Regions from separate parts of the Bradyrhizobium sp. USDA 3315 genome, predicted to be linked through region 1. Evidence: predicted binding sites of a transcription regulator. Region 1 holds the regulator's gene; the other holds the start of a gene.
What was found. The regulator LexA, encoded in region 1, represses DNA repair genes until DNA is damaged. The targets are predictions, from matches to a motif close to TGTTCNNNNTGTGTTCNG.
Positions count from the first base shown of each region.

Region 2: ACVIYL_RS02165 (ribonuclease T2 family protein) is a predicted target of LexA. The motif match lies at 1,917-1,934, and genes of this name have one in related genera.

Region 1 is NZ_JBSRYP010000001.1:6,704,407-6,709,943, reverse strand. Features, by position in the region: gene ACVIYL_RS31460 (HAD family hydrolase) at 1-99, shown strand, start outside; gene ACVIYL_RS31455 (molybdopterin molybdotransferase MoeA) at 126-1,337, shown strand; gene lexA (transcriptional repressor LexA) at 1,581-2,285, shown strand; gene ACVIYL_RS31445 (hypothetical protein) at 2,542-2,970, shown strand; gene ACVIYL_RS31440 (hypothetical protein) at 3,116-3,343, shown strand; partial or broken gene ACVIYL_RS31435 (ComEC/Rec2 family competence protein) at 3,340-5,537, opposite strand, start outside.
Region 2 is NZ_JBSRYP010000001.1:495,856-501,392, forward strand. Features, by position in the region: gene ACVIYL_RS02150 (DUF3617 domain-containing protein) at 347-877, opposite strand; gene ACVIYL_RS02155 (hypothetical protein) at 921-1,220, opposite strand; gene ACVIYL_RS02160 (hypothetical protein) at 1,387-1,863, shown strand; gene ACVIYL_RS02165 (ribonuclease T2 family protein) at 1,977-2,663, shown strand; gene ACVIYL_RS02170 (23S rRNA (adenine(2030)-N(6))-methyltransferase RlmJ) at 2,897-3,757, shown strand; gene ACVIYL_RS02175 (cold-shock protein) at 4,019-4,231, shown strand; gene ACVIYL_RS02180 (outer membrane protein) at 4,505-5,128, opposite strand; gene uvrC (excinuclease ABC subunit UvrC) at 5,395-5,537, shown strand, end outside.

The sequences.
Region 1 (5,537 bases):
GCCGCCAATATCGAAGGTGCGCGGGCGCGCGGCCTTCATGCTATCCACGTGACGTCGACGGATGACGTGGCAAGGGCTTTGACCGCACTTGGAATTTGAACATTAAGAATTGAGGAGCTCTGAGCGTGGCCCTGATGCCGGTTGCCGATGCCCTGTCCGCCGTCCTCGCCGGCGCCGAACCGCTGCCGGAGGAGATGGTCGCGCTCGATGCCGCCTACCACCGCACGCTTGCGCACGACCTCGCGGCGCTCCGCACCCAGCCGCCGCAGCCGATGTCGGCGATGGACGGCTATGCGGTGCGCGCCGCCGATGCGGCTGATCTAAAGGCCCGGCTCAAGGTGATCGGCGAAGTCGCCGCCGGCCGGCCGTTCGAGCGGACGGTCGGCGCCGGCGAGGCGGTGCGGATCTTCACCGGCGGCGTGATCCCCAATGGCGCCGACGCGGTGATCATCCAGGAGGACACCGCCGTCGACGGCGACCACATCACGATCACGGAGGCCGCCAGCGTCGGGCGGCACATCCGCCCGGCTGGGGTCGACTTCCGTGAGGGCGAGGTGCTGCTCGCCGGCGGCAGCCGCCTGTCCGACCGCGCGCTGTCGCTGGCGGCCGCCATGAACTATCCGGAACTTGCGGTGCGCCGCCGCCCGAAGGTCGCGGTGCTGGCGACCGGCGACGAGCTGGTGATGCCGGGCTCGCAGCCCGGTCCCGGCCAGATCGTCTATTCCAACGGCTACGCGCTGCGAGCGCTGGCGCGCGCCGAAGGCGCCGAGACCGTCGACCTCGGCGTTGCCGCCGACACGGTAGAGGCGACCACGGCGGGCATCCGCCGGGCACGCGAGGCCGGCGCCGATGTCCTCATCACGACAGGCGGCGCCTCGGTCGGCGACCACGATCTCGTCAAGCGGTCGCTGGAAGCCGAGGGCGTCGAGATGGCGTTCTGGCGGATTGCGATGCGGCCCGGCAAGCCGATGATGCATGGCCGGCTCGGCGCGATGCGGGTGATCGGTCTGCCCGGCAATCCGGTGTCGTCCTATGTCTGCGCCTTCCTGTTCCTGGTGCCGTTGATTCGGGCGCTGAGCGGCCGGAAAGTGATTCATCATCGCCGCGCGAGCGCCCTGCTCGGCCGCGACCTCGCAGCCAACGACCAGCGCGAGGACTATCTGCGTGCGCGTCTCGAAGCGCGCGAGGACGGCACGCTGATCGCAACGCCGGTGACGCAGCAGGACTCGTCGCTGCTCGGGAATCTCGCTGCGGCACGGGCACTTCTCGTGCGCCCGCCGTTCGCGGCGGCGGCCGTCGAAGGCAGCGAATGCGAGATCCTGACACTGCCCGAATAGGGTTTTCGCGCCCCGCCGATTGTGCGTTGCCCGACACGTTCACCGGAAATTAAGTGGTTGCGGAACACATATCGAACATATAGTGTCCGTTCATGATTTGTTTCGAGTACTGGTGTCTACAATCGGGAAGCCGCGTGGAAGCAGGTGCATCGAGCACATGCTCCTGAGGTCAGGCCCGGCCTGCAGGCCCCACCAGAAGAGTCTCGGAATCGAACGACGCTATCAACCGGGGGAATACTCGAGATGCTCACGCGCAAACAGTACGAACTACTGCGTTTCATCAATGAACGTCTGAAAGAGGCCGGCGTACCGCCCTCCTTCGACGAGATGAAGGATGCGCTCGACCTGCGCTCGAAGTCCGGTATCCACCGCCTGATCACTGCGCTGGAGGAGCGCGGCTTCATCCGCCGCCTGCCGAACCGCGCCCGCGCCATCGAGGTCATCAAGCTGCCCGAACTCTCGGCCGGCGGCGGCAACGGCCGCCGCGGCTTCACGCCCAGCGTCATCGAAGGCACCCTCGGCCGGCGCGCCAGCACGCCGCCGATTGCCGAGGACGACGGCAACCGTCCGGTCGCGGTCCCCGTGATGGGCCGGATCGCCGCCGGTACGCCGATCGAGGCGCTGCAGACCCGCAGCCACACCATCAGCGTGCCGCCCGACATGCTCGGTGCCGGCGAGCACTATGCGCTCGAGGTGCGCGGCGACTCGATGGTCGATGCCGGCATCCTCGACGGCGACATGGCGCTGATCCAGCGCAACGACGTCGCCAATACCGGCGACATCGTGGTGGCGCTGATCGACGAGGAGGAAGCCACCCTGAAGCGCTTCCGCCGCCGCGGCGCATCGATCGCGCTCGAGCCGGCCAACACCGCCTATGAAGTGCGCATCCTGCCGCCGAACCGGGTCCGCATCCAGGGCAAGCTGATCGGCCTTTATCGCAAATACTGAATTGCAAATACTTGCGGCGGCCGGGAACGAGCAACACGTCGGATCGTTCCTTGCATGATAGTGTAGCGTACGGCCTGCCCGATGCGCTCCGATACCTCTCGCGCAGCGTCGCGTGTTTGTGATCGGAGCGATCTCGGACCAGTCGTACAATCGCCCAGAAACGAGCAGACGCTCGTTCGCTATCGTCCACTCTGGTAGAGGCCCTAATGCCTCAAGGAGAGGCACGGGTCGCTACCTCGAAATGAGGAGCCATCCGATGTGTGACTATAGTCTGCACGCCGTGGCATCGCGCCCCGCCATTGTCGGAGAGACGCTGATCACGACGACGTTCCGCGGCACGTCGACCCGCGGCTTTGCTTCGGAGAATGACCCCACTGTCGCGGTCTGCATGCTGCCGGGCACCGAGCTCGCTTTCGCCGAGAACGTTCGCTACGACAGCCGCTGGATCTGGACCAAGACGCTGAACTATCGCGTCGGCGTGTTCAACGAAGTCGAGCCCGACGTGCCTGATCGGCATCATGACGCGGTCGAATTCCCCGACGGCAGCCATGTGCTGGTGACCCAGCTGGTCGAGGGACAGCGCGTTAGCGTGCTGCAATTGCCGGCGCTGCATCCGCCGGTCGAGCAGAAGCCGAAGGTTGTGGAGCGGCGGCCCTCCGCATTCGCAACGCTGTTTTTGGGTTGAGCGCATCGTCGCCGCGGAATGAGCTGTTCGGCGGCGGATGACCTAAGCAATTTCGGGCGACCCCGGACTCCCGCTTCCGGGGCGCAGAAGGAGATTTGCGTCGGCCGGCGCCTTGGCGCATCATCGGGCACGGAGGACGTGCGCGGTGGTCGATAAGGTCACATGGCAAAAGGCTGGACGCGTCACGGAACCGGGCCGCTACATGTTCCGGTTCGGTTGGCTGACGGTAACGGCCGACGACCTGAAAGTCTGGGAGCAATTTCCCGAGGCTTCCTTCACCCTCGTCAAGAAGCCCGACGCCGGCCCCGACTCCGACGAATACCATCTCGGCCTGTTCGAGCTGCCGAGCGGCCCCTCGCCGGACCACGGCTAATCATCGCCCTGCAGATCGGTCTCGGCCGGCGTCGCATCCACCGCAGGCCGCGGCGCGGCGGCGGGCGCGCGCAGCGTCGTTTCGCTCTCGCCGTCGCCGGGAACTGCCGGCGACCACGGCCGGTCGATCCCGCCGGGCTTGACCGCATCGACGGCGTAGCCGTCCCTGATCCTTCGCAGCACCAGCGCGCCGTGGCGGCGCAGCCGCTCGGCATCGATCACCGATGCCGCGCAGCCCTGCGGCGCCGGCCGCGCCGTCACGATCAGGGCTGCGCGCTCGCAGTCGTCCGCCAGCGCCTCCGGCCGGGTCGCCAGCGCGACGAAGACGCCGCCGGGTCCCTGGGTCACGCAGCCGCCGGCATCGCACGAGACGCCCTCGCCGAGCGACGCATCGGTGGCGGTGCGCGCGTCGGCGTCCGCCGCCAGCCACTCCTTGACCAAAAATGCATCCTTGGCGCTGTGCATCAGATGCAGCCACCCGTCACCGCCACGCACCGCGACGTTGCGGCCGTCGCCCGAGATCAGCACGTCCGGCTGCGGCACCCTGAGCGCCCAGACCGAGGCCACCAGCAGCAGCACCGCGCCTGACCAGCGCAGCGGCGTGCGCAGCAGCCCGAGCAGGATGATGCCGGCGCTCGCTGCGATCAGCGGCCCGATGCCGAACGCCGCCATGCGGCCGACCGCGCCCGGGAGTGCGGCGACCCATTGCGTCACCAGGATCATCCAGTCGATGCCAAGACCCATGATCGCCCAGAACAGTCCGTCGAAGCCGACCGGCATGGCGACGAGCCCGAGCAGGCCGGCCGGCATCACGACCGCCGAGACGACAGGCATCGCCGCAAGGTTCGCAAGCAGCCCGTAGGGCGTCACGCGGTGGAAATGGAATGCGGCATAGGGCGTCGTCGCCAGCCCCGCCACCAGCGAGGCCAGCATCAGGCATCGTGAGCTCGCGCCCGCCCCACAGCGCGACGCGCGCGGTCGCCGAATGGTCGGGCGACGCCAGCAGGTTCGGCAGCCCGATCTGCACCAGCGCCACCAGCCCGAGCGTCGCGGCGAACGACATCTGGAAACTGGGATGCACCAGCGCCTCCGGCGCGATCGCGAGCACGATCAGCGCCGCCACCGCCAGCGTCCGGAAGGTGATCGCGCGGCGGTCGACGATCACGGCGAGCAGCACCACGGCGGTCATGAAGAACGACCGTTGCGTCGCGACCTCCGCGCCCGACAGCAACAGATAGAACGCCGCGGCGACCAGCGCGGCCGCCGCGGCCCATTTCTTGATCGGATGCCCCGCCGTCAGCGCCGGAAACAGCGCGAGCAGCGCGCGCACCGCGAAGAACACGACGCCGGCGACCACGGCCATGTGGTAGCCGGAGATCGACAGCACATGGCCGAGCCCCGAGATGAACATCGCATCGTTGACCGGCGTCGAGATCGCATCGCGCCGGCCGGTGAGCAAGGCGGTTGCGATCGCGCGCTGGTCGCCGTCGAGCGTGGTGCGAATCCGCGCGTCGATGGCGTCGCGCAGGCCCTGCATGAAGGCGGCGTAGCGCAGCGCAAAGCCGCCGGTCGCAGGCGGCTCCCTGGTCTTGACGGCGCCCATCACGAAGCCGGAGGCGCCGATGCCCTGGAAATACAGGTCACGGCCGAAATCATAGGAGCCCGGGCGCTGCGGCCCGAGCGGCGGCAACAGCCGCGCCTTCAACTCAACGAAGCTGCCGACATCGGGCGCGGTGCCCTTCTTCACCGAGAGCCGGACCCGATTGAGCTTCGTCATGTCGCGCGGGCTCTCCATCGAAACTCGCGGATGTCGCGCGTCTCGACGAAGCCGGTCAGCGCCACCGAGAACATCGGTCGCGCCAGCACCGTGTGAGCGACGCGCGCCGTCTTCCAGGTCGCCGTCGCAAGGCCCGCGGCGACCGCGGCCAGCATCACGATAACGGGAAACACGCTGCGCCGCCGCAGCAGCAGCGCCAGCAGGCAGAGCAGGATTGCGACGGTGGCCGCGACCGACAGCACCGGCTCGTGCTCGGCCGCGAAATAGAACGCGATGCCGGTGCCGAACGCCACCGGCACCCAGGGCAACAGGCGGCCCGCCCCCGCCTCCGCGCGCGCCCATTGCCGCACTGTCTCGACGAGAGGCTTCCAGATGCCGGCGCGCGCCGGGAGAAAGCCGCCGACCGGCGCAGCCGTGC
Region 2 (5,537 bases), 6.2 Mb from region 1:
TTCGTGGCGGCGTGCTCGTGGCCATCCTTCGAGACGCCCGCCTTCGGCGGGCTCCTCAGGATGAGGTCTTGTTCTGCGGCACAATAGTAGACCCTCATGGTGAGGAGCGCCGCTTGCGGCGCGTCTCGAACCACGAGGCCAAGCACTTGCGCGGTCGCCAAGGGGCATATGCGATAGCCCTGGGGGTGACGGGAAGGATCGGATGGATTGCGCATCGCGTCAGCGCAAGGTTTGCTCCGCATTTTCGTCGCGAGCTACTCGAAATGATGGTGCGGCAAGCGGCGCCGCCTCTCAGCGTGCGAGGCGATGCATTCAGGCGCGCGGCAACAGCCGGATGCGCTGCGCGCTACTTCTGCTTGGGCAGGAGGCCCTTCAGCTTTTCCATGTCCTTGACGTTCATCTTCATGCCGCCGGGCATGATGATGTCGCCGGCCTTCTGGTCGCTCTTGCAGGCGCCGAGCCATTTCGCCTCGATGGTCATCGTGGTGTCGCGCGAGCCGGCCGCGCCGCCCTCGGCATGGGAGGTGCTCTTCACCGTGTAGGCGGAATTAAAATCGCCGACGATCTCGGCATGGCTCTGCATCGTCATGCCGGCGACGCTGCAGACGCTGTCGCTGACATAGCCGGTCGCGGTCTTCTGGATATCCTGCTTCGAGCAGACTTCCTTGGCCATCGGCGAGGCCGCCGCGCTCATCTCCTTGTCGGTGGTCTCGTCGGTGCAGTGCTGCATGGTGATTTCGGGCATCGGCCCGCCGGTGCGCACCATCTTCATCTCCCACAGACCGGCCTTGCGGATCGGCAGGTCGACGGCACTTGCGGCGCCAGCGGACAGGACAAGGCACACAGCCGAACCAAGCAAGGCAAGCTGTCGGGTCATGCGGTCGGCTCCCGGCTGAACGATCGAAAGATCCGGTGCGCGCTCAGTAGAGCGTGCGCAGCGGCCTCTGGGCTGCGCCATAGGGCACCCAGCGACAGGCGAAAGAGATGTAGCCGCCCGGATAGTTCTGCATCGCAAGGAACTTAACCACCTTGCCGTAGGAGGCGCAGTGATCGACTGCGAGTTGCCGGGCGTCGCTCTGGGTCGCCAGCGTATAGGCGATGATACCGCCGGTATCATTGCCCTTGAACGGCGGTACCGGCTGCATCCAATCCGCCCGCGCCGGCACAACGGCCAGCATCCCGCAAACGGCAACCAGGCACGCGGCCAATTTCCTTCGCATCGCAGACTCCATTTCGCTTCGAGCCAACATAGAGTGCGCCGGCGACCGTGAAAAGAACGAGCCGGCTCCCCAAAGTGGACTTCTCCGCAGGTGTTGCCGCCCTGCACTTGACCTTGCCGGGGCTTCGCGGCACCGTCCGCGGCATCGGATAATCGGGTGGATTCCCATGCGCAACCTGTTCAACTCCCGCAATAAACTCGGCCGCAAGCTCGGCCTCGGCGCCGCACTCGTGGTCGGCCTGCTGGCTTTCGGGGGTACGGCCCAGGCCGCCAATCCGCTCGAAATGAACTTCTGGCTGTCCGGCCCGCGCTATGACGGCAATGTGGCCCCATGCGAGAAGGCCCTGACGGTCATCAGCACGCAATTCCAGGAAAAGGAAGCCACCTTCTGGAATTCGCCGCTCGTGATCACCGGCTTCAACGGGATTCACGAAACCGCCTTCCGCCCCTGGCAGTCCGACAATATCCCGCGCCGTTATTGCACGGGCGAGGCGATGCTGAGCGACGGCAAAGTGCGCAAGGTGCACTATTCGATCATCGAGGACGGCGGCTTTGCCAGCATCAATCAGGGCGTCGAATGGTGCGTCGCGGGGCTCGACCGCAACTGGACCTATAACCCGTCCTGCAAGGCCGCGCGGCCCTGATCTCCGACCAGATTGCTAAAGCAGGAGCCGCCGCCATTTGGACGGCGGCTTTTTGTTCTTGAAATGTTCTCGCAGCCTGCTAGGCTCTGGGCGGTCGAGTGAGGGAGCGTTTGATGCCTCGGTTGGACACGATTTCCCGATTTTTGATTTCGGTTGCCATTATTCTGTGCGGTGCGGTCGGGGCGTCGGCCCAGGATCGCCGCCAGAATGCGCCCGGTGAGTTCGATTTCTATGTGCTGTCGCTGTCGTGGTCGCCCTCGTTCTGCGAGGCGGCGAGCGAGCGCGGCAACAACGGCCGCGGCACGCAGGCGCAATGCGGCGGACGGCCCTATTCCTTCGTGGTACACGGCCTGTGGCCGCAATATGAGCGGGGCTTTCCGGAATACTGCCAGCGGCCCTCGCCGCGACTCGCCCGCAGCATCATGAGCTCGATGCTCGACCTGATGCCGGCGCCCGGGCTGATCTACAACGAGTGGGACAAGCACGGCACCTGCTCCGGTCTCGGCGAGCGCGCCTATTTCGAAGCCATCCGCAAGGCCCGCGCCACGGTGAAGATCCCCGAGGAATTCCTGCAATTGTCGGAGCCGAAGACGGTCGCGCCCGACGAGCTGGAGACGGCATTCATCAAGGTCAATCCGGGCCTCAGCAACTCCGCGATCTCGGTGACCTGCGACAGCAAGCGGCTCAGCGAGGTGCGGATCTGCCTCAGCAAGGATCTGCAATTCCGCTCCTGCGAGGAAATCGACCGCCGCGCCTGCCGCCGCGATCAGGTGCTGATGCCGCCGGTTCGCGGCGGCTGAAACTCTGGGTCATGGCCGGCAGACCCGCGCTGCGCGTCGTCGCGCAGCATGTCCCGGCCACCTGCGCCATCGCGAAACAAGCAAGATAAGGCGCAGATGCCCGGGAGCCGGCTACGCCAAGGCTTCGCCGAGCTCGGACGTTACCCCCGCCGAAGCTTTAGCGAAGGCCGGGACAAGCCCGGGCATGACGAGTACAACATGCGCACCCTTTGGGAGCGCAGCACGATCATCACATGAACTACCGTCACGCCTTTCATGCCGGCAGCTTTGCCGACGTCATCAAGCACATCGTGCTGGTGCGCATGCTCACCTATCTGCAGGACAAGCCGGCGCCGTTCCGCGTCATCGACACCCATGCCGGCGCCGGTCTCTATGATTTGACGTCGAGCGAAGCGCAGCGCGGCGGCGAATGGCTCACCGGCATCGCGCGGCTGATGCAGGCGCGGCTCTCCGACCAGGCATTGCCGCTGATCGCGCCCTATCTCGACATCGTCAGAGCATTCAATCCGAAAGGCGAGCTGAAAGCCTATCCTGGTTCGCCGTTGATCGCGCGGGCGCTGCTGCGTCCGCAAGATCGCCTCACCGCCTGCGAGATCGAACCGACGGCGCGCAAACAACTGATCGACGCGCTGCGACGCGACGCGCAAGCGCGCGTCGTCGATCTCGACGGCTGGATGGCGCTGCCCGCATTCGTGCCGCCGAACGAACGGCGCGGCCTGGTGCTGATCGATCCGCCGTTCGAAGCGAAGGACGAGTTCGAGCGGCTGGCCAGTGCTTTCACGGAAGCGTACGCGAAGTGGCCGACCGGCTCGTATCTTTTGTGGTACCCCGTAAAAACCCGGAGAGCCACCGATGAGCTAACGCGCAGTGTGGCTGCTGCAGCAGCAAGCAGCCGGCCCGCCGGCAAATGCCTGCGATTGGAATTCAGTGTGGCACCGCAAGAAGCAGGCGCAGGCCTCGTTTCCACAGGGCTTTTGCTGGTGAATCCGCCGTGGACGCTGGCGAATGAGTTGAAGATCATCCTGCCCGAACTCGAGAAGCCGCTCGGTCAAGGCGGCGCGGGACGCTTCAGACTCGAGACGCCTAAACCATGATCGACAACCTCCTACTGAAAAGTTCAATTTTGAGCATAGGCAATTTGCGCGGAACCGTATTATGCTCATCCTGTTACGACTGGCTTTACGTTCCGCTTCCGCGAATGGTTGCGGCGGAGTGACAAGGCCGAAATAAATCCAGGCAGACCGGCGGCGTGACGCCGGCCTGTTCAGGTGGCCAAGCTTCCGACAAGCGAATGTCGGTCAACCGCTACGCGGCGTGCGCGTAGCGGTGGAGCAATACGGGGGAGGAGTTTCCCGATGGCCATGACTGGGACAGTCAAGTTCTTCAACGGAGAGCGTGGCTACGGCTTCATCAAGCCTGATGATGGCGGCCGCGATGTGTTCGTTCACATCACAGCTGTCGAGCGTGCAGGATTGAAGGACCTGACTGAAGGACAACGCATTACGTTCGAGGTTGAGCCCGACAAGAAGGGCAAGGGCCCGAAGGCGGTCAACCTGGTGGTCTCATGACGAGCGCTCGCGATGCGCGGCTCGGAATGAACACCGAATGAGGCGTTGCGTGTGAGTTGGCTGCCGAGCGCGTGGCTGGCGCTCGCTGGATGACCACCTGCATGATGCGGACGCGACCGGCGGAGCCGCATATCCCACACGTGCGGCCCACCGATTGGATTCGCGCACGCCGCGGCGTGTACACGGCCGTGCGCGACGTTGAGATCATCAACACAAAGAAAAACCCGGCCGTGCACGGCGCGGCCGGGAGTTAATGGTCGACGTTTCTTGTTCTCAGAAGTGATAGTTGATGCCGGCGCGAACCAGGCTGAAGCTGTAGCCGTTCGACACGCCACCGGTGATCGTGAAATTGCTGTTGGCAAGGTCGACGTAGAGATACTCGATCTTGGCGCTCCAGTGCGGGGCAAAGCCCATTTCGGCGCCGGCACCGACGGTGAAGCCCGCATTGGTGTGGCTCTCCGTGATGCCGAACGTCTCGCCGCGCAGTTCGCCGAAGGCGAGACCGCCGGTCGCGTAGAACAGCACGTTGTTGACCGCATAGCCGGCGCGGCCGCGCACCGTGCCGAACCACGGGTTGGAGAACTTCCACGGCGCGAACCGGTCGTCGGCTGTGGTGCCCTGGATATCGGCCTCGATACCGAACACCCAGGGGGAGCCGTTCTGGAAGTTGTAGCCGGCCTGTACACCGCCGACGAAACCGGACGGCTTGGTCGGGTTGTTCTCCACCGAGCCCCAGCCATAGCCGACATTGCCGCCGAGATAGGGGCCGGCCCAGCTATAGGCATTGAGCGGCTGATAGACGGTATAGGGCGATCCGTAGTTGAGATCGGCCGACGCCGCCGAGGTCGTCCAGCCTGCAACGATCAGTGCCAGCGCACGCGCAACAAACCGGGGCATTGGTACTCTCCAGAACGCAACTGCCGCAGCCCGCCGGCCAGGGCCGGCGTGGTTACGGAATTCCACTTTTTTCGCTAAGGTTTATCGAGAGTTTTAAGTTAAAGGGCTGTTAAGCCCGGTTACCGGCCCGCTCATCAGTCTTAACAAGGTGTTACACACCCCTCCCGCATGCGCGCGGGGCCCCGGTAACCTCCTGCAATCGAGGTGCTTTTTGTTGGTGCCGTCAGCGCTGGCGACCGGTCGCCCAAGCACTTAGTTTACGGCCCATGGTTCACGATTCTCCCGAGCGCCCGACGCCGGCCCCCAAGGTTGACTCCAAGGCTGACCCCAAGCCACGGCGCGGTTCAAAGTCCGACCTGCCACAGGACGATCTGGCGCTCGATACAAGCGACGTCGATCCCGAAACCTC